DNA from 2 places in the Synechococcus sp. ROS8604 genome. Region 2 is predicted to be linked to the other one. Evidence: predicted binding sites of a transcription regulator. Region 2 holds the regulator's gene; the other holds the start of a gene.
What was found. Region 2 encodes NtcA, which controls nitrogen genes in cyanobacteria. Its sites were predicted from a motif close to GTANCNNNNGNTAC; they were not measured.
Positions count from the first base shown of each region.

Region 1: a site for NtcA is predicted at 3,344-3,357, ahead of SynROS8604_RS15150 (urease accessory protein UreD). Genes of this name have one in related genera too.

Region 1 covers NZ_CP047946.1:2,806,903-2,817,066, forward strand. Annotated here, with positions in the region: gene urtB (urea ABC transporter permease subunit UrtB) at 1-44, opposite strand, end outside; gene urtA (urea ABC transporter substrate-binding protein) at 135-1,430, opposite strand; gene ureG (urease accessory protein UreG) at 1,548-2,150, opposite strand; gene SynROS8604_RS15140 (urease accessory protein UreF) at 2,150-2,818, opposite strand; gene ureE (urease accessory protein UreE) at 2,815-3,282, opposite strand; gene SynROS8604_RS15150 (urease accessory protein UreD) at 3,392-4,282, shown strand; gene SynROS8604_RS15155 (urease subunit gamma) at 4,346-4,648, shown strand; gene SynROS8604_RS15160 (urease subunit beta) at 4,660-4,980, shown strand; gene ureC (urease subunit alpha) at 4,984-6,693, shown strand; gene SynROS8604_RS15170 (circularly permuted type 2 ATP-grasp protein) at 6,937-8,427, shown strand; gene SynROS8604_RS15175 (alpha-E domain-containing protein) at 8,421-9,404, shown strand; gene SynROS8604_RS15180 (transglutaminase family protein) at 9,389-10,164, shown strand, end outside.
Region 2 covers NZ_CP047946.1:427,349-437,512, forward strand. Annotated here, with positions in the region: gene SynROS8604_RS02150 (alpha-mannosidase) at 1-1,328, shown strand, start outside; gene psbN (photosystem II reaction center protein PsbN) at 1,316-1,456, opposite strand; gene psbH (photosystem II reaction center phosphoprotein PsbH) at 1,543-1,749, shown strand; gene SynROS8604_RS02165 (TatA/E family twin arginine-targeting protein translocase) at 1,759-2,037, shown strand; gene pth (aminoacyl-tRNA hydrolase) at 2,042-2,665, shown strand; gene SynROS8604_RS02175 (DUF3146 family protein) at 2,665-2,922, shown strand; gene SynROS8604_RS02180 (resolvase) at 2,900-3,352, opposite strand; gene SynROS8604_RS02185 (DUF3084 domain-containing protein) at 3,349-4,479, opposite strand; gene ntcA (global nitrogen regulator NtcA) at 4,531-5,265, opposite strand; gene rph (ribonuclease PH) at 5,343-6,068, opposite strand; gene SynROS8604_RS02200 (cob(I)yrinic acid a,c-diamide adenosyltransferase) at 6,203-6,811, shown strand; gene dcd (dCTP deaminase) at 6,811-7,404, shown strand; gene thyX (FAD-dependent thymidylate synthase) at 7,416-8,141, opposite strand; gene SynROS8604_RS02215 (thioredoxin domain-containing protein) at 8,176-8,721, opposite strand; gene SynROS8604_RS02220 (hypothetical protein) at 8,861-9,364, shown strand; gene SynROS8604_RS02225 (transglycosylase SLT domain-containing protein) at 9,338-10,164, opposite strand, start outside.

The DNA of each region.
Region 1 (10,164 bases), 500 kb from region 2:
CCGATGGCCACACCGTTGAACAGACTTTCAAAAAGCAGTTGCACGGGGGGGTCTAGTAGGCGAAACAAATAAAAAGAGGAGCCCCCAAGGGACTCCTCTTGTAGCAATCCATCAATCGATGGAGCTATCGATGATCAAAGCTTGTACTTCTCTCCCTTGCTGGGATCAGACCAATCGCAAGCGAAACCCTTCGATGTGGGCTCAAACTGGTTCCAGGTCTGAGGATCAATTGGGTTATCCGACTCTTCTACGATTTCGAACTGACCATCTGCAGTGATCTCTCCGATCCGAACGATTTGAGAGATGTGATGGTTAGGACGAACCTCGATGGGTCCTTGAGGAGCATCGAACTTGATACCAATCAGGGCTTCACGTACTTTGTCGTCATCGAAAGTACCGGCTTTCTCAACAGCCTGCTTCCAGAGGTAGACCATGTTGTATGCAGACTCTTGAGGGTCGGCAACAACGCGGTCAGCGCCATACTTAGCTTTGAAGTCTGCAGCAAACTTCTTCGAAGCCGGCGTATCAATGGACATCATGTAGTTCCAAGCGCCGTAATGACCCTCAAGGAACTCAGGTCCAATTGTGCTGATTTCTTCTTCTGCAATGGAATAGCTCATCACGTAGTAGCCCTTTTCAGGAGTGATTCCAGCATCCTGAATCTGCTTAAAGAAAGCAACATTCTGGTCACCGTTCAGGGTGTTGATAATCACACCACCATCAGGCAAGGCTTTTTTAATCTTGGCGATAATTGGAGCAACCTCAGTATTACCTAGAGGCAAATAGTCTTCACCAACCACTTTTCCACCCAGAGACTTCACCTGCTCCTTGGTAATGGTGTTTGAAGTACGAGGGAAGACATAGTCAGAGCCCACTAGATAGAAAGGCTTCCCTGCAGCTGGTGACTTCTCGAACATGAAGCTGGTCGCTGGCTCCGACTGCTGGTTAGGAGTCGCGCCGGTGTAAAAAATATTCTTCGAACACTCTTGCCCTTCGTACTGAATTGGGTAATACAGAAAAGCATCCTTCGATTCGTACACCGGAAGCATTGCCTTACGGCTGGCAGAGGTCCAGCCGCCAAACACAACAGGAACTTTGTCCTGATCGATGAGTTTTTTGGACTTCTCAGCAAACGTGGGCCAATCGGAGGCACCGTCTTCAACGATGTAATCAATTTTGTATTTCTTGCCGTCTACCTCAACACCACCGGCAGCATTGATTTCATCAATGGCCATCTTTTCTGTATCCACCAAGGTGGACTCAGAAATCGCCATCGTCCCCGTTAGAGAATGAAGGATGCCGACAGTGACGCTGTCGTCAAATTCCACGCTGGAGGCTTTCTCATCGCCACCACCACAAGCGGTGACGGCCAGACCCAGCGACGCTGCGGCCATGCCGACGAAGAGACGCTTGGACAATGATGAACTCATGAGTACCAAAAACAAGTTGATTGACGCTTAAACGCCGGAGCACGAAAGGTACAGATCAAGAGCCGCAGGTTCCTGTATCAATAAAAACAATTTGACTCTTAAGCGCCTAAATACCCTTCATTCTTGTATCTGTTGCAACACAAAGGCTTCCACAAGATCGAGTCCTTCCCCATTTCGAAGGTTGGTAAAGCACCAGGGTCGATCCCGCCGCATCCTCAGCGTGTCCTGTTCCATCACGACTAAGTCAGCACCAACAAGGGGAGCCAGATCAATCTTGTTAATCACCAATAAATCGGATCGTGTAATTCCAGGACCGCCTTTGCGAGGAATCTTGTCCCCAGCCGCTACATCAATCACATAAATACAAAGGTCGACTAATTCGGGGCTAAAACTGGCCGCAAGATTGTCACCTCCGCTCTCCACCATCACCAAATCAAGCCTTGGGAACTGACGTTCCAGTTCACCCACAGCCGCTCGGTTGATGGAGCAGTCTTCTCGGATCGCCGTATGCGGGCACCCTCCGGTTTCAACCCCACGGATGCGCTCAGGCTCTAAGGCACCTGAACGCGTCAGGAATTGGGCATCCTCTTGGGTGTAAATGTCATTGGTCACAACCGCCAATTGCAGGCGATTGCGCAATCTCCTGCACAGCGCTTCCACGAGCGCTGTCTTGCCTGAGCCCACCGGCCCGGCGATGCCAAGCCTGAGTTTGCTGCTCATCAGCTCCGGAACAAACGTGAATACAACTCAGCATGCGCCAACTGGGCCAGCCCCGCACCAGCACCACCACACCAAAGGGTGTACGGGTCTTGATCTTTCAAAACAGATGCCTGTTCACGAATCATCGGCAACAGCTGCTGCTGGATCCGTTGAGCCGTGGTGGGACCCAGCGGCACCAAGCGAACCGCTGCACTGAGCTGATTCGCAACCCAGCCGTAGAGATAACCCTCCACCATCTCCAGCTCAGAAATCTTCAACGACAAAGCAGCCCAAGCCCAGGCCGCCGGCCATGCCAGCACCACCGGCTGAGGCAATGGATGTCCAAGATCAACCATCAACTGCAGCAAAGAACCGCCCATCTGTCCTTGCTGGGCACGCACCTCAGCCGACTCCCTCAAAGCCAACAACCAACCATCCAAAGACATCAACTCGCTGGGCATCTCTGACCTTTCTTGCTCCCAGCGTTGAAGCTGGACGCGCAATGGGTTTAATGCCGCAGCCTCCAACCTCAGGGCACCCCTTTGCAGCTCCGCTTCAATCCAATGTTGGAGGTCTAATTCATCGATCAATGAACCATTCTGGATCAAAACTTCAAGACCCTCGGAATAGCTAAAAGCGCCAACGGGCAAGGCAGGACTCACCAACTGCAGCAATGCAAGCGAGGTCATGCGTGCTGATGGCCGATGTAAGCACCGCCTTCTGGCATGAAGGGACAGCAACACCGTGTCACCTTCAATCCGCGACCGTTAAGCATGGTGGCGAGGACGGAGTCGTTGAGCAACAACAGCTCATGCTCATGCAACTCAAGAGCTACATGGCGATTACCCAAGTGATAGGCAGCCTCAAGCAGGGCCAGCGGCGTTGCTGCCTCCACTCTCAACAACTCCTCAGGAGCCGCAGTCACCAGCACATGCACCTGATGATGCGCATCGGTGAGGCGATCACCTGGCGTTAACGGGCGCTCGCGAGGCAGCTGCAACAACACGTCTCGACCACAGGCCGTGCGACGACGTCCACGCAGCACCGTGCGCTGATCCGCACTCAGCGGCAACTCCATGACAGCGAGGGTGGCATCAGGCAATGGCTCCTCAGACAAGAGGCGGTGGTCCAACACGATCAAACCAACATCCAAGGGTTCAGATAGCCAACGAGATCACACAACAAAGACTGCCCAACCAGCACGCCTTCGTTTGGTAGTGCTTGCTACAGAGCTGAGCAGAGTTGGCGTCGAGCGTGCACTGATGCATCGACTTAACCCGTGGCACGGCACCTGCAACCTGCAGTTTTTTGAGGGCAGCAGGGGCAGTCAGCATCAGGGGGGTTGCACCGCCCCCCTGAAATTGATGCGCGCCGAACGGGGTGAGAACGGGCGGTGCGAGCTGCCATTGCTTCACACCGCGGGCGGCCTCGTGGGTGGAGACCAATTGAGAGTCAACCTCGACCTAAAGCCAAGCAGTCGCTGTCTGCTCACAAGTGTGGCCGCGCAAAAGGTCTATGGGTCAGTGGGCCGAAGCCAGCTCCATCCCCAGGGGGCTTGGGCCCGCCAACAGGTCGCGGCAGAGCTTGATGCCGGGGCTGATCTGGAGTGGCTTCCCCAGGAGCTTGTGCTTTATGCCAATGCTCTGTTTGAACAAAACCTCAGCGTCATATTGCCGAAGAATGGATCATTTCTCAGCGCAGAAATTGTGCGTCTCGGGCGCACTGCCGCCAACGAAACCTTGGGGCGGGGGTGCTGGAGATCAGGCGTTCAGATCCAACGCCAAACGCCTGAAGGTCAGCGCTGGGAACTTGTTGACAGACTCGAAATCAGCGACGCAGCGCTGAAGGGAATCCATGGACTCAATCAACAACCCGTCTTTGGCACCTTCGTTTGGGCGGCACCCTTCCCTTTCCCTACAGAAACGATCAACACCCTCATCGATGACGTTCGGCAAGATCGAGAGGATCTCGAAGGCCAGATGCATTGCGGCGTTCTCCCCCAGGGGCTGATCGCCCGTTACAGCGGCTTCTCAAGCCGTGATGCCCGTTTTTGGTTCAGCAGGATTTGGGCTCGCACCCGTCGAGCTCGAGACCTAGCTCCTCCGCAGATTCCCAGGGTCTGGCCCTTACAAGAACATCCATTGAAGGCCTAAGCGTTCAATTTGAACATTCCGCTGGCCGAGGGAGATAGAGACTAGAAATAGTGCAAGGTCACCATGCACCTCAGCCCCCAAGAAAAAGACAAACTGCTCATTGTCACGGCTGCGCTCTTGGCAGAACGTCGACTCCAGCGTGGCCTCAAACTCAACCACCCTGAATCCGTGGCATGGCTGAGCTTCTTGGTTTTAGAAGGCGCACGCGATGGGAAAACTGTGGCCGACCTGATGCAGGAAGGCAGCACGTGGCTGAGCCGCGACCAGGTGATGGAGGGCATTCCAGAGTTGGTGGATGAAGTCCAAATCGAGGCGGTATTTCCCGATGGAACCAAGCTCGTGACCCTGCATGACCCCATTCGCTAAGGCTTTTTTTGATGGCACCCCTCATCCCCGGTGAATTAATACCGGAACCCGGCGAACTGGAACTCAACGCCAACAGAGAGGTCACAACCCTCAGCGTTGCCAACAGCGGCGACCGCCCCGTCCAGGTGGGATCCCACTTCCATTTCCAAGAAGCCAATGCTGCTCTGATCTTTGACCGTGACGCTGCACGCGGTCAAAGGCTTGATATTCCAGCCGGTACGGCCATTCGCTTCGAACCAGGTGATCACCGCGACGTGAATTTGATCCCGTTTGCTGGAGCACGCCGCGTTGTCGGCTTCAACGGACACATCAACGGACCCCTCGACGCCTGATTCATGCCCTATCGCATTTCCCGCCAGGCCTACGCCGAAACCTATGGGCCAACCACCGGAGACCGCATTCGCTTAGCGGACACCGACCTCATCCTCGAAGTGGAAAAAGACTTCACCACCTACGGCGATGAGGTGAAATTCGGTGGCGGGAAAGTGATTCGCGATGGGATGGGCCAATCCCAAACCTCCCGGGCTGGAGGAGCCGTTGACACCGTGATTACCAATGCCCTCATTCTTGATTGGTGGGGCATCGTCAAGGCCGATATCGGCCTCAAAGATGGCCGCATTGTCGGGATCGGCAAAGCAGGCAACCCCGACATCCAGGAAGGCGTCACCATCGTGATTGGCCCCGGCACCGAAGCGATTGCTGGTGAAGGACACATCCTCACCGCTGGAGGGATTGACACCCATATTCATTTCATCTGCCCCCAACAGGTCGAAACGGCCCTCGCCAGTGGTATGACGACCTTGATGGGGGGCGGCACTGGACCAGCCACAGGAACAAATGCCACCACCTGCACGCCTGGTGCGTTTCATATAGGCCGCATGCTGCAGGCCGCTGAGGGCCTACCCGTCAACCTTGGATTTTTCGGGAAAGGGAACGCCAGCACTTCAGAAGCGCTAGGGGAGCAAGTGCGCGCTGGTGCCTGTGGTCTCAAACTGCATGAAGATTGGGGCACCACGCCTGCCGCCATTGATGCCTGCCTGTCGGTAGCCGATCAAATGGATGTGCAGGTCTGCATCCACACCGACACCCTGAATGAAGCGGGCTTCATTGAAGACACCATCGCCGCCATCAAGGGCCGAACCATTCACACCTTTCATACCGAAGGTGCTGGCGGCGGGCATGCACCCGACATCATCAAAATCTGCGGAGAGGCGAATGTGCTTCCCAGCAGCACCAACCCCACACGTCCTTACACCTGCAACACCCTCGAGGAACACCTCGACATGTTGATGGTGTGCCATCACCTGGATCCAAAAATCCCTGAAGATGTGGCCTTTGCAGAATCACGCATCCGCCGCGAAACGATCGCAGCTGAGGACATCCTTCACGATCTAGGCGCCTTCTCGATCATCGCCAGCGATTCCCAGGCGATGGGCCGTGTCGGCGAGGTGATCACGCGCACCTTCCAAACAGCCCACAAGATGAAAATGCAGCGTGGAGCGTTGCCGGAAGACTCCAGCCGCAACGACAACCACCGTCTGAAGCGCTATATCGCCAAAGTCACCATCAATCCAGCCATCGCCCATGGCATCAGCAGCCAAGTTGGGTCTGTAGAGACAGGCAAACTCGCCGATCTAGTGCTCTGGAAACCAGGATTCTTTGGGATACGACCACAACTCGTCGTGAAAGGCGGATCGATCGTCTGGGCCCAAATGGGTGATGCCAACGCCTCAATCCCCACACCTGGACCTGTGCATGGAAGACCCATGTTTGCCGCCTTTGGCAAAGCCCTTGCGCCCAGTTGCCTCACCTTTTTGAGCGAAGCAGCCCTCAACGACAACATCCAAAGCAAACTCGGTCTGGAACGCACCTGTATTGCCGTAGAGCACACCCGTGACGTTGGCAAAAGTGCGCTGAAACTCAACTCAGCGCTTCCCAACATGAGCGTGGATCCACAGACCTATGAGGTGTTCGCCGATGGCGCGCTTCTCACCTGTGAACCAGCAGAGGTATTACCTCTCGCCCAGCGCTACCTGCTGCTTTGATCGCGACCGACCAAAGAACATCGTCCAGAATGACATCAATAAATGTTCAATAAAAGATTCCTAGACCAAGAAATGGTTCTCGCCACTACTTGATCACTGTTGCATTAATCCAGAAAAGGTATTAACCGAAACCAAAAAACCGTCCTTCGAACCATTTGTCGTTGCGATCAAGCGATCGGTAACAAAGAGCACGTGGCCCAACAGACATGCAGATCTTTGATGACTGAGTGCAATGGTGAGCCAATGTTCAATGAGTATCGGCCAACCCATGGTTACGACGAATATTTTTGTTGGAAGGAATCCGCTCCAAGGGCAGATTTGGAGCCACTGCTGTCGTCGCTTGGGCAGATTGGGCTCACGGAACTAAATCGAAATCATGCTTCGGCCGGAAACCTCCTCCGACGACTCGGAGCCACCTTCCGGCTGAATGGCGCAGGATTAGATGGGAGAGAAAGAATCCTGCCCTTCGATCCCCTGCCAAGGCTCATTCATCTCAACGATTGGGCCAAGCTCGAACGTGGTCTTCTTCAGCGCTTGGAGGCCATCGATCGGTTTTTAGCCGACGTCTACGGACCACAGAGAATCCTGAAGGATCGTGTCATTCCACGGGAAGACGTGGAAAGTTCTCAGGGCTGGAGACCCCAAATGCAAGACATCCAGCTCCCATTGAATCGCTGGTGTCACATCTCAGGACTGGATCTCATCCGCGACGAGGAAGGCACATGGCGCGTGCTGGAAGACAACCTGCGCTGTCCATCTGGTGTGGCCTATTTCCTCGAGAACCGACGGGTCATGAAGCGGTTATTTCCCAGCCTGTTTGCTGGTCGAACCGTTCAACCCATCGACGACTATCCCTCGAGATTGTTGCAGACACTGCAGGACTTAGCTCCATGGGCAGATTCACCGCGCGTTGTGCTGCTCACACCTGGGGTGTTCAACAGTGCTTACTTCGAACACAGCTACCTCGCCCAACAGATGGGCATTGCCCTGGTGGAAGGGCGTGACTTGATCTGCGAAGACGGCCGCGTTTGGATGCGCAGCACCACTGGACGAGAAGCAGTGGATGTGATTTACCGACGAATCGATGACGATTTCCTCGATCCAAAGGTGTTCCGTCGCGATTCGGCGCTTGGCGTACCTGGATTGATGGATATTTTGCAAAATGGCCGCATCGCCATTGCCAATGCTCCAGGAACTGGGGTCGCCGACGACAAATTGATCTACGCCTATGTACCAAAAATGATCCGTTATTACCTCAATGAAGAACCGATTATCGACAATGTCCCCACTTATCTCTGCTCCCACCCAGATGATCGCCAATACGTTTTAGAAAACCTCGAAAAACTTGTGGTTAAGTCTGTGGCTGAAGCAGGGGGTTATGGAATGTTAATAGGACCACAATCTAGCCGAAGTGAAATCGAAGAATTCGACTCAAAAATTAGAGCAAACCCTCGAAATTACATTGCCCAACCAACATTACAACTCTCGACTGTTCCCTCGCTAAGCGATGGAGAGCTGTTTCCTTGTCATGTAGATCTAAGACCTTATGTTTTACGCGGAGCATCGAACTGGGTCAGTCCGGGTGGCCTCACTCGCGTCGCCCTGAAACGTGGTTCCCTTGTGGTGAACTCATCGCAAGGAGGAGGCTGTAAAGACACATGGGTTGTTGGTGACAGCCAGATTGTCAAAGACAGCCAAGTTGAACCAAGCATGCAGGAGGCAATGCCATGCTGAGCCGGGTTGCCGACTCCTTGTATTGGATTAATCGATATGTGGAACGCGCAGAGAACATTTCTCGTTTCCTGGAAGTGAGTGAAGCCATGGCGTTGGATTGCCCTCCCGGCAGCGCCGAACCATGGCTTCCACTCATTGATGCCAGTGGAGACAGGCAGAGCTTTGATCAAGTTTACCCACTGCGATCTCCACGAGATGTCTTGGGGTTTCTGCTCCTTGATCGCGACAATCCCAACAGCATTCTGAGCTGCATTGCCAATGCAAGAGAAAATGCTCGCCAGATCCGTGATGTGATCACCACAGAAATGTGGGAGCAACTGAACGACCTCTACTGGAATGTTCAAGATGGTGAGTCAATCTGGCAAGAACCAGATCAAGAACAGCTCCGCAGCATCCGAAGAGGTTGTCAGCTTTTTTATGGCATTACGGATGTCACCCTAAGCCGTGATCAGGCCTGGCTTTTCAGTCAACTAGGCCGCTGGATCGAACGCGCCGACAAAACATCCAGGATCCTGGACGTGAAGTATTTTCTTCTTCTACCAAGCACAAAAGAAATTGGTGGTGTTCTTGATGAACTTCAATGGATATCTCTACTTCGTACAGCCGGGGCTTATCAGATGTACCGGAAAAGTGTTCAACAAGCAATCACTCCATCTTCCGTGGCCAGATTCCTACTACTGGATCCAATCTTCCCGCGATCAGTGCGCTTCTGTTTGCAAAAAATCAACGACACATTGCGCCTCATCCAACGACAACCACAACTGGGCCCCCCTGATGATCTCGAATGCCTGCGCGGACAGTTGCTTGCCAAGTGGAGCTATGTACGGATTGATGTCCTGATTGAGCGGGGGCTGCACGAAGCCATCGACGAATTACAGGAAGAGCTCAATCAACTGCATCAACTGATTCACGCCCGATATTTCATCACCACCGACCTTGGCTCCATTCCCACTGATCCATCATGCGCGCTGAGCTAATCCACTGCATCACTTATCACTACGAGGCTCAAATCAGTCTGAGCGAACACAGGCTCTGCATGCAACCTCGGGGCCATGGTCATCAGCGCCTGATCGATTACCAACTCAACATTTCACCCCAGCCCTTCCATAGCCATGAACTCGTCGCAGCCAGCGGCGATGCCATTCAACGCGTGCGCTTTCAAAACACCACTGATGAGCTCCGCTTCGAAGCATGCAGTCGCGTTGAAACCACGACTCCAGCACCGTTACTGAATTGTCTCAATGGGCGCGAACCCCTACTGCCCTACCCACGTGGTCGATTAAATCCAGATCTTCAAGGAGCGCTAGAGGGCTGGCTGCCAAACGGCCAACACGATCCCTCAGCAGTTGCCTTAGCTCAGGACGCCTTGATGGGCACCAACCAACAAGCGCTGCCTTTCCTCAAACAGCTCATCGAAATGATTCAAGACAGGGTGAAATACACCCAACGCCATCAAGGAGCCGCCTGGCCAGCAGGCCGAACTCTGCGAGAGCGGGTTGGGTCCTGCCGCGACCTCGCCATGCTGATGGTGGAATGCTGCCGAAGCATTGGTTTACCGGCTCGCTTTGTCAGCGGTTACCACTTAGCGAATCCGGCACCCGAGTCCTACGACCTACATGCCTGGGCGGAGATTTATCTACCAGGTGCTGGATGGCGTGGGTTTGATCCCAGCGCAGGAGGAGAAACAACCGATCGCTACATCGTGCTTGCGAGTTCCTCCCGCCCAGATCTCACGGC
Region 2 (10,164 bases):
GGCGTGCGGTGCGCTGTCGAGACCAGCTTTTAGGCCATCTGCTTGCGTCCAACGAGGAGGGGTTGGATTCCGATCCCCATCGCTCTCGTTGGACTTGGTGCGGCTTGCAGCCCCTGGCGCATTGGTCACCGTTGCTGCGCCTGCCGAAGGGGCATTGGTCCAGTGGTGGGCAGAGTCTTCCTGGGCAGGTGGCGCCTTCAGGCGGTGTTTGGGTTCAACTGCCCTCTAGTGAGGGCGTTTGCGCGCTCCCTCTGCAGCGCAGCCGTGAGCCTTTGGGCTCTGTCTTGCCCGTTCGTCATCCGGTGAGCGTGGAGGTGGTGTCGTCGGGACTGTGGAGGTTGAGCAACGGTCTGGTGACGGCAGATGTCGGCGTCCATGGGCTGGTTCAGCTGCTTGACGGCAAGGGGGTGCCACAGCTCAGCGAACCCCTGCGATTGCGGCGCTTTTCCGATCGAGGGGAGTTTTGGGATGCTTGGGATCTTGCCGCTGATTACCGCCAACATGTGCTGCCGATGGCCGAACGCTGGTCGGCAGAATTGGTGGAGTCGGGCCCTCTCACCGCCCGAATGGTGCTGCGCACGATGGCTGGACTGAGCAAGGTGCGCTTGGACCTCATGCTGCAGGCCGATTCTCCCTGGCTCGAGGCCCAGCTCAGCGTCCAATGGGAGCAGACCCATGAATTGCTGAGATTGGAAGTGCCGTTGAAGAGGCCTGCGGTGCGTTGGGCGGCCGATACGAGTGGTGGAGTGATCGAGCGACCAGCACAAGCCCGCACTCCCTTTGAAAAGGAGCGTTGGGAATTGCCTGTGATTTCATGGCTGGCTGCCGAAGCGGAGGCTCCTGGGGGTGGGATGGCTGTCTTGCTGGATGGCCCCCAGGGGGTCGATGCAAGCGATCGCCATTTAGGGGTGTCGCTGCTTCGAGGCCCAACCTGGCCGGATCCTTCTGCGGATCACGGATGGCATCGGCACCGCTTGGCCTTGATGCCAGCGGCGCTCGGTTGGAACCGTAGTGGTGTGCCCCAGGCAGCGATCCGATTCAGGGAGCCGGGTTGGCTCGGTCCTGTTGCGCTGGATCATCGCTGGCAAGGGCTTCCCGCTTTGCCCATCGGTCTGGTGCCGATTTCAGTGCGATCAGCCCAGGGTGAAGGACTCAGCGATCAGGCCGTTCAAATTGAGTTGCTCAATGCCGGTTCAGCGCGTCAGCGTTGGTTGCCTGGGAGCGATTGGACGCTGAGTGGCGTCGAATTGAACGAGCGAAAGACGGTCTGGGAAGTCCAACCTGGCCAGCTCATCAGCTTGGTTTTGGAGCGTGTTCAATCCTCGTGATCATCAAACGGATCGTCGAGGTTTTTGGATGGCGGTCCAAAGGCGGTGTAGACCCCCAATCCTGTTAACCCAAGCAGGGCCGCCAGCACCGCAATCGCCACTGACATGGCCGGGGACGAACTTTCCATCACAACTCTCCACAGGATCGACGCCTTTACGGGTCGTAGCACCTACAGTATCGAGACTTAATTCCACCCGAGACTTCAGCGCTGCCATGGCTCAACGCACCCGTCTGGGAGATTTGCTCCGCCCCCTCAATTCGGAATACGGCAAAGTTGTCCCTGGTTGGGGAACAACACCAGTGATGGGGATCTTTATGGCCCTCTTCCTTGTGTTCTTGCTGATCATTCTCCAGCTGTACAACAAGTCACTGATCCTCGAAGGAATCAATGTCAACTGGAACGGCTTGGGCCTCGGCTGATCTCAGCGAATGAATGTTTTCGGCATTGGCCTGCCAGAGATGGCCGTCATCGCGGCGGTCGCTCTTTTGGTGTTTGGCCCTAAACGGCTTCCCGAGTTCGGTCGCACCTTGGGAAAAACTCTGAAGGGTTTTCAATCGGCCTCCAAAGAGTTTGAGCGAGAAATCAATAAGGCCATGGCCGACCCTGAACCTGTGGCAGATCAGGCAAAAGTTTTAGAGGCACCCACAGAGGCCGCTGTTACGCCTGCGGTTGCGCCAAAATCAGAGCTGACACCCCCCTCTGATTGATTTGATGAATCGCGGTGATCTCCGCTTGGTGGTGGGATTGGGCAATCCAGGCAATCGTTATGCCAACACCCGCCACAACGTGGGCTTCATGGCCTTGGAGCGGCTGGTCTCTCGCGAGGGAGGTGGTTTTCGTTCGACGCCCAAGCTCCAAGGTCAGCTTGCTGATCTGGGCTCGGGAGATCGGCGATTGCGCTTGTTGATGCCCCAAACGTTCATGAACGACAGCGGTCGCTCGATTCGGGCTGCGCTCGATTGGTTCGGGTTTGAGCTCCATCAGCTATTGGTGCTCGTGGACGATATGGATCTGCCGCTTGGTCGTTTGCGTTTGCGCGCCCGCGGCTCTGCTGGTGGCCACAACGGCCTGAAAAGCACCATCCAGCATCTCGGCACCCAGGATTTTGGGCGTCTGCGGATAGGCATTGGTGCACCCGGGCAAAATCCCAGTGAGCGCAAGGCGCGAACGGTGTCGCACGTCCTGGGAAGTTTCAGTCGTGAGGAGGAGCCCCTGCTCGACAAGGTGCTGGTGGAGGTGGTCGATGGTTTGGAGCGGATTCAGCGGCAAGGTCTCGACCTCGCCGGAAATCACATCAATGGGCTTCAGTTGGCTCCCACCAACCCTGAGGCGTGATGGCAGCGCTCCCCGTTACCACCGCCCACTTAAGGGTTCAACGCCAGAGTTTTGCGGATCAATGTTTGGAGGGAGACGTCCAGGCCGGAGGCTTCAATTGGCAGTTCAGCTGGTTTTTTGATCGTGGCGAGTTGAGTGTGGAGCCGTCCTTGGGGCGCGCGTTGATTCAAGACGCGCTGCTTCGCTTTCTTGTGAAATCCGACTATGACCTGGAACCGGGAGGGGACTACACCTTCACCGTGAGAGCCCGGTTCTGAGGGGATCTGGACCCGGCCATTGCAATGGTCGATCGAGATAGTCCTCGAGGATGACGAGCGCGGCGATGGCATCGAGATCGCCCGATGGGATGCGTAGGCCTTTGGGAAGCAAGCGTTTCCAGCCCCGTGCCGGCCACAACTGCCAGTAACGCTCTCTGGCCCGCAGGGTGGTTCCCGTTTCGTCGACGACGCGGATCGGCAGGCTTGCAGGCAGTTGTTGTTGCCAGATCATGCTGCTGGTGCCATCCCCGATCACCAGTTCAGCAATCTGGGCGGTGTCCCCCTGAGCGTCCGCCATCCAGACGCGAAGCTGATCAAGGACCTCAGCGCTGGGGATCACCATCCCTTGAAGCACGGTGCTCGTGGCGGTGTCTGCGAGGAGCAATCCACTTTTGCTTCGGCCGGGATCCATGGCGACAACGCGAGTCATCGGCTGAGACGCAGCTGGATGGCGATGGGATCTGCTGTTTCGCTGCGGCGTAACGCCACCGCTTCCAGCCCCGCGAGTCCTCCGTTGCGGTCGATCAGCTCTTGGCCAAGCGCATTGATGGCATTGCCATCAAACTGCAATCCCTTGCTGAGAGAACCGCGTCTTTGCACCTCGGCCAATGTGGAGGCGAGGAGAAGGTTCAGCCGATTGCGCACGGCTTCAGGGTCGCGTTCATTGCTCGCCAGGGTAGTGCGTGCCAAGACCTCACCCTCCCTGGTCACCGTGACATTGGGACGCACTTCAGGGAAGGCGTAGACAACGGTTTCGCCCAGCAGCACATTGGCGGCTGAACGGATGTTCACAACCCAGGTGCCAGGTTTGCGAATCGTTTGTTCCAAGCGCTTGATGTCAGGCCTCGGAACCAACAGGATTTGACGCTCTGCCGGTTGGCCAGGCAGGACCTGTTGATAGGCCTGAAGATTGGCGTCTCGGAGCAACTGATCGATCACCGTTTTTGCCTGATCGGGGCGTTCGAGTTTCAGGGTCACGGTGGCAAGCGGCTGCCCGCTGCTGATGGCGACGTTGCCGCGCCGCAGCGCGAGGAGCGTGTCTTCCAGTTGATTGAGTTCTTTCTCGCCATCGCGAATTTGCGTACGCACAGCAGAGAGTTCCTGTTCGGTGCGTTGGATCTCGATATCTTTGGCATCCACGTCTTGGCTCAAGCGCTGTCGCTCCGCTTCCAAGGATCGGGTTTGCTCCTGGAGAGGCTTAAGGGTGCGACGCAGTTCTGCCGCGCGTTGTTGGGCCGTTGTGAGCTCCTTGCTGGCCTGCTCCTGAGCGCTTTTGCTGGTTTTGAGATCAGTGCGACTGCTCCTTAATTTGGCTTCGAGAGCATTCAGTTCAAACAGCCCAACCCTGAGTTGCCGACTGATCAAGAGCAGGAGTCCAAGGGAAAGCGCACTAATCAGACTGCCGGTCAACACCGTGATCACCACGGCTGTGCGCTTGGGACGCAGTCCAAGCAAGCTCAGCCGAGCTTTCCCCACGCGAGAGCCAAGGCGGTCCCCCAGGGTTGAGAGCACCCCTCCAAGCACAAGCAGGGCGAGAAGTAGAAACCAGCCGGTCACGGAAAATGAAGGATCAGAGTTCGGATGGGAGCTCCATCTTCACCTGCATGGTCAGCTGAACCGCTTGGCGAGAGCGATTGGATCGAGAACAGTGATCTTTTTGCGATCGATATCGACAAGGCTCGATGACTTGAGGTCCCCCAGGAGACGCGTGATCGTGACGCGTGTGGACCCGATCGCCTCGGCAATGGCTTGGTGGGAAAGGCGTAAATCGATGGTGATCCCCCGTTGACCAGGCACACCGAAATCTCGACAAAGCACCAGCAGAAAGCTCACCAGTCGAGACGACATGTCCCGATGGGTGAGGGTTTCGATCATCGTTTCGGTCTGGAGAATCCTGCTGGACAGCCCCTGCAACAACAGCAATCCCACACTGGTGTCGTCTTCAATGGCCTGCCGCACGGATGTGGCTGGAGCCGTCACCATCTCCACCCGTGTGAAAGCGATTGAGTGATAAAAACGATCGGATCGGTGACCTGTCAGCAACGACAGAACGCCAAACAAACTGTTTTCTCGCAACAGGGCAACCGTGATTTCTTCGCCCGATTCATAAACCCTGGAGAGGCGGACGGCACCTCGACGAATCAGATACACCTTTTCAGCGGGGTCGCCGGGGAAAAAGATGGTTTTCCCACGTTCCACCATTTCCGAGTTGGCACCATCGAGTCCCCGAATGACGTCTTGAAGGGTGCGACTAGCTGGAGCCGCTGGGGTTCCGAAACTCGAGCCCGCTGGGCGGATGGTTGGGGGAGCGTATCGGCTGAAGCCGCGGCTGACTTCGGCCATGGTTTCTACTCGTGTTCCGGGATGCTATGGATCAGCACCTCCTGCTCATGTAGCAAGGAACACGAAAACCCGCACTTTCACCTATTGGAGAGAGCCCAATTCTGATTCTGCATAATCTGCTTGAGCCCAGGCTCGGCGAGGTCCAGTAGGTCATTGAGCTGGTGACGACTAAAGGGAGCGCCTTCCGCCGTGCCCTGTAGCTCCAGCAAATGCCCCTCTCCGTTCATCACGACATTGAGATCCACATCGGCTTGGCTGTCTTCGCTGTAGTCGAGATCGAGTAGAGGGCGTTGGTGAATCACGCCAACGGAGACGGCGGCCACCTGGGATTGAACAGGATTGCTGCTGAGGACCCCTTGCTGAACCAGCCGTTCGCAGGCCCGTTGCAGCGCGACCCAAGATCCGCTGATCGCAGCGGTGCGCGTGCCTGCATCCGCCTGAATCACATCACAATCGATTCTCAACGTGTTTTCGCCAAGTGCTTCCATGTCGATCGCTGCCCGTAGGCTGCGGCCAATCAGACGCTGAATCTCCTGGGTGCGTCCGCTCAGTTTGAGGAGTTCACGGTTCTGTCGCTCTGGAGTGGATCCAGGGAGGAGTCGGTATTCGGCGCTGAGCCACCCCTGGCCTTGATCTTTGCGCCAGCGAGGCACTCCTTCTTGATGACAAACGCTGCAAAGAACAGCGGTGCGCCCGCTGTGGATGATCACGGAACTCAGGGCAAATCCCATCGGATCCCAGCTGATCGAGAAGGGGCGAAGCTCGCCCGGCTGACGTCCGTCATTGCGAGAGGTGCCTGTCATGAGCCCAAGGTGCGGAGATGCTTTGAGCCTGCCAGGTGGCTAGGCACACCATGGATGGTGTCAAAACACTTGTGTCTTGGCCTTTCACCGCTAGATTCATGCACATCCGGATTTGCCGGACATCGGCGAATGTGATGACCGTCAGCCTCAGCCCTACCCATCATTCCCGTGAGTCGCGGACTGTTGACCACAGGACTCTCGAGCAAGCAGGTCTCAGGCGACTCCCTTCTGTGGAGGTTCGTCCGCCGCTGCATTTGGTGGCTCCGGAAGGTCAGCTTCAGGTGCATACCGCCTCCTTTCGTGGGAGTTTTTCTGGTGTTCTGAGCCAGGCGCTGCGTGCGGCGGGCCTGGGTAGCCATGTCTTAATTGCTCAGTTTCTTAAGGGTGGAGTGGGCCAAGGCCCTCAGAGCAGCCTCACCCTCTGCGATCGGCTGAGATGGTTGCGCCCCTCCGTGACGGAATGCCTTTCAGATGCTGCTGATAGCCGCGATGACGAGGTCAAAGAGGCGGTTCAGGCGGTTTGGCAGATCTGCAAAACCCATCTTCTAGAAGGCACCTTGGATCAACTCGTGTTGGATGAGATTGGCTTGGCGATCGAGCTTGGCTATCTGACTCATGAGGATGTCTTGTCGGTGTTGGAGCAACGGCCATCCGCCATGGATGTGATTGTGACGGGGCCCGCGATCCCTGCAGAGATGATGGAGATGGCTGATCAAGTGACGGAACTGCGTCGAGGTTTTTAATGCTGAAGAACGATCGTTGGATTACGGATCAAGCCGATGCAGGCATGCTTGAGCCTTTTCAAAATGGGTTGGTACGCCACTTGGATCCGGATCAACGCAAGAGTCCGGTTCTTAGTTTTGGCTGCTCGTCGTATGGCTACGACTTGAGGCTCTCGGCTAAGGAGTTTTTGATCTTTCGCCATGTCCCAGGCACGATCATGAATCCCAAGCGATTCAACCCTGACAACCTTGAATCAACGCCTCTTCATCATGATGAGGATGGCGACTATTTCATCCTTCCGGCCCATTCGTATGGCTTGGGTGTGGCCCTTGAAATAATGCGCGTGCCACCCAATATCACGGTGATTTGCCTTGGTAAGAGTACGTATGCCCGTTTAGGCATCATTGTGAATACCACTCCAGCAGAGGCTGGATGGGAAGGACACCTCACCTTGGAATTTAGTAATAGTTCTGGCGCTGATTGTCGGATTTATGCCAATGAAGGGATCTGTCAGTTGTTGTTTTTCGAGGGTGATCCTTGTGAAACCACCTACAGCGACCGGCAAGGGAAATATCAGCATCAGCCAGAGCGGGTAACGCTGGCCAAGGTCTGAATGAATGGTTGTTAGGGAGCAAGCCTGGCTTTATGCAGTCTTGTTTTTTCGTACCAGCTTGCAAATTCTGGAGTCCAAGCTTTGAGATGGGGCCACATCAAATCGCAGAGTTCGCGGATTTCTTGCTGGGCATCCAGCTTGGCGCGTAGGTCCATGAAATGCAGGAAGGCCCTGAGCGTGAAGCTCACCACAAAATGTTGTCTGTAATCGAATGGGAGGATGCCGCGGGCATGTTCTTCGGCAAAACCAGCCTGAAGCAATTCCTGATAGCGAGCGGCACTGATTTTGCAGTGGCTTAAATCTTTTTGCCGCTCAGCTTCGCTGTAGAGGTATTTTTTGCCTTTTCGGTCGCTGTACTCGCCGACGGGGCGCAAATAAAACACTTCTTCGAGATCGAGTTCTCCGAGGGCAGCCCTGCAGATGCGATCGCCTGTGTAACGCATGGATTGCACATCAAAACTGACGCCCACCCGGTGCGTTCGTGCCTGTTGCATCACGGAATGGGGAAACCAGCCCACGTTCAACACAATCTGGGCATGCTCCATCGGTCCGTAATGGCCCCGCTCTCCAGCCAGGAGGCGTTTGACGCAAATTTCGCCAGCTTTGATTTCATCGGGCCATTGCGCGCGATCGGCTGCCACAAAGCCCTCGCTGTAGTCCTGGTGCATTCCCACGTACACGCACTGTTGCGGATTCGGGGTTGCGGCGATCAGGTCAACTCGAAAACGAGAGTCCATGGGGGTCGTCTGCGATGAACTGTTCATGTTTTGTCTAGCTGTGGCTGCGGGGGCCTGGGCTTGAAACCGTCTCCGCAGGGGGCACGCTGCTGGTCGAACCAACGCCAGCCAGCGCAGGCAACGGCGAATTGTCGATCAAGGCAACCGCCAATGCTTCCAACTCGTCTGCTGTTCGCGCCCCAAGCGAACGGCCGCGCATCACAGCGTCGGCTGAAAATAAATTGAGCTGTGGAATCCCTGTGACGTCATACAGGTTGATCAAATCGAGCCAGCGTGGATTATCGATATTCACCAAAACCACATCCAACTGATCGGCGTGTTTTTGTTCCGTCTGAAGCATCGCTGGCGCCATCGCTTGGCAGGCCTCACACCAATCGGCGTAAAACTCCAGCACGGTGGGCCGGGAGTTGTTGAGAGCGATCTCCGGATCGAGGGATTGCCTGGCCAGCTGGTCGAGAGGAGCTTCCTGGTTGAGACCATTGCGCAGCAGAAATAATCCAGCTGCGAGGACCAGTGCCGTGATGAGCAGCAACCCCTTTTGCAAGGGGGTCAAGGTGGCGGGGGCGGAACTGCCGGTCATGCCGGGAAGAATGGTGTAACTCACTTTGGCAGGCTGATGGTTGCGCTGTTGCTAGCGTTTGAAAGCCAATACCGTTGTTATGATCAGCTTTCTCGCTGATTTCATTTCCAGCTGATTTCATCAGTCGACCGTCGGCTACATGCTGATGTCTCTTTTTCGTTTTCTCTCACTGCCACTGCGGGCTCCCCTGCTGCTTGTGCTGTTTGGTGTGGCCATTTTTCTTGGTCATCACTGGTCGATTGAGAGTGAGCATTTGATTGCTCTGCAGAACGTGCCGCCCAGCTTGTTCTGGACGGTGGAGGTGTTGCAATCGCTCGTGATTGTGCTGATCTGCACGATGCCGGATCTTCTCCTACGTCAGCTGTCGATGCTCATGGCCTCCAGCCGCGTGCTCAGCCTGATCGCGACCCTCCTGCTTGTGATCATGGTGGGCCTTTATTTGCTCAGTCTGAGCCTGCTTTCCGATGTGCTGATCTTGGCGTCTGCCACCTTGCTGGCCCGGTTGGACCTCACCCGGATCAAGGTGGTGCCTCCGCCTCAAGTCATGGCTTTTTGGTTGGCGGCGGTGGTGCTGGTGGGCATTTGGTTGGGTCAGGATTTGCCGAACCCGCTGGCTTCAGCTGTCGCAGTGGTCGCTACCTGATCCGAGATAGGCCCAGAGATTTCCTAGGACTTTTTTGGTGTAAAGACGTGTTTCTGGGTAGGGGATGCGCTCCACCCATAACTCTGGATCTTGCTTCAGATCGGGGGTCACCCACCGACTGGCGGCGCCCGGCCCAGCGTTGTAGCTGGCAACGGCCAACACAATGTTGCCCTGCCATTGCCCCAGCAATTGACGGAGGTAACGCGCTCCGAGCTTGGCATTGCGTGTTGGCTCGCGTAGCTGCTCCTGGCTAAGGGAATCGCCAGCCAGTTCTTCCGCCGTGGCTGGCATCAGCTGCAGCAATCCAATCGCTCCGACGGGTGAGCTCACGCTTGGGGAGAAGCGGGATTCCTGCTTGGCGATCGCCATGAGCAGTTCAGATCGCACCGCCTCCTGTTGGGAGGCGGTGTCAAACACCTCCGAGAGCAGACGGGGATGCTGGCTGCGGTGCAGGAGCTGACGCTCCTCGCAGGTTTGATTGACCAGTCTCAAACTGGCGCGCCAAAGGCGACTCAGGCCTGTCCATGCGTCCCCCACGGCCACCCGAAGGCGACCTTCCACAAGTTTTTGGCTTGGATTGGATGGCTGATCGGATGGGGGTTGTTGATTCCGCCAGGTTTCCCAGGCTTCCTGGGTTTGGCCGAGGCGCCAGAGACGAGCCACGAATGGATCGCCACTTTTCAATGGCTCCCAGTGCGCTTGAAACGCATCGCTGAGATCTGCCGAGCGAGCGCTGGAGGCTTGATCAAGATCTGGCAGGTCTCCCCGTCCCAATCTCACCTCGGCGCGCCAGGTGTAAT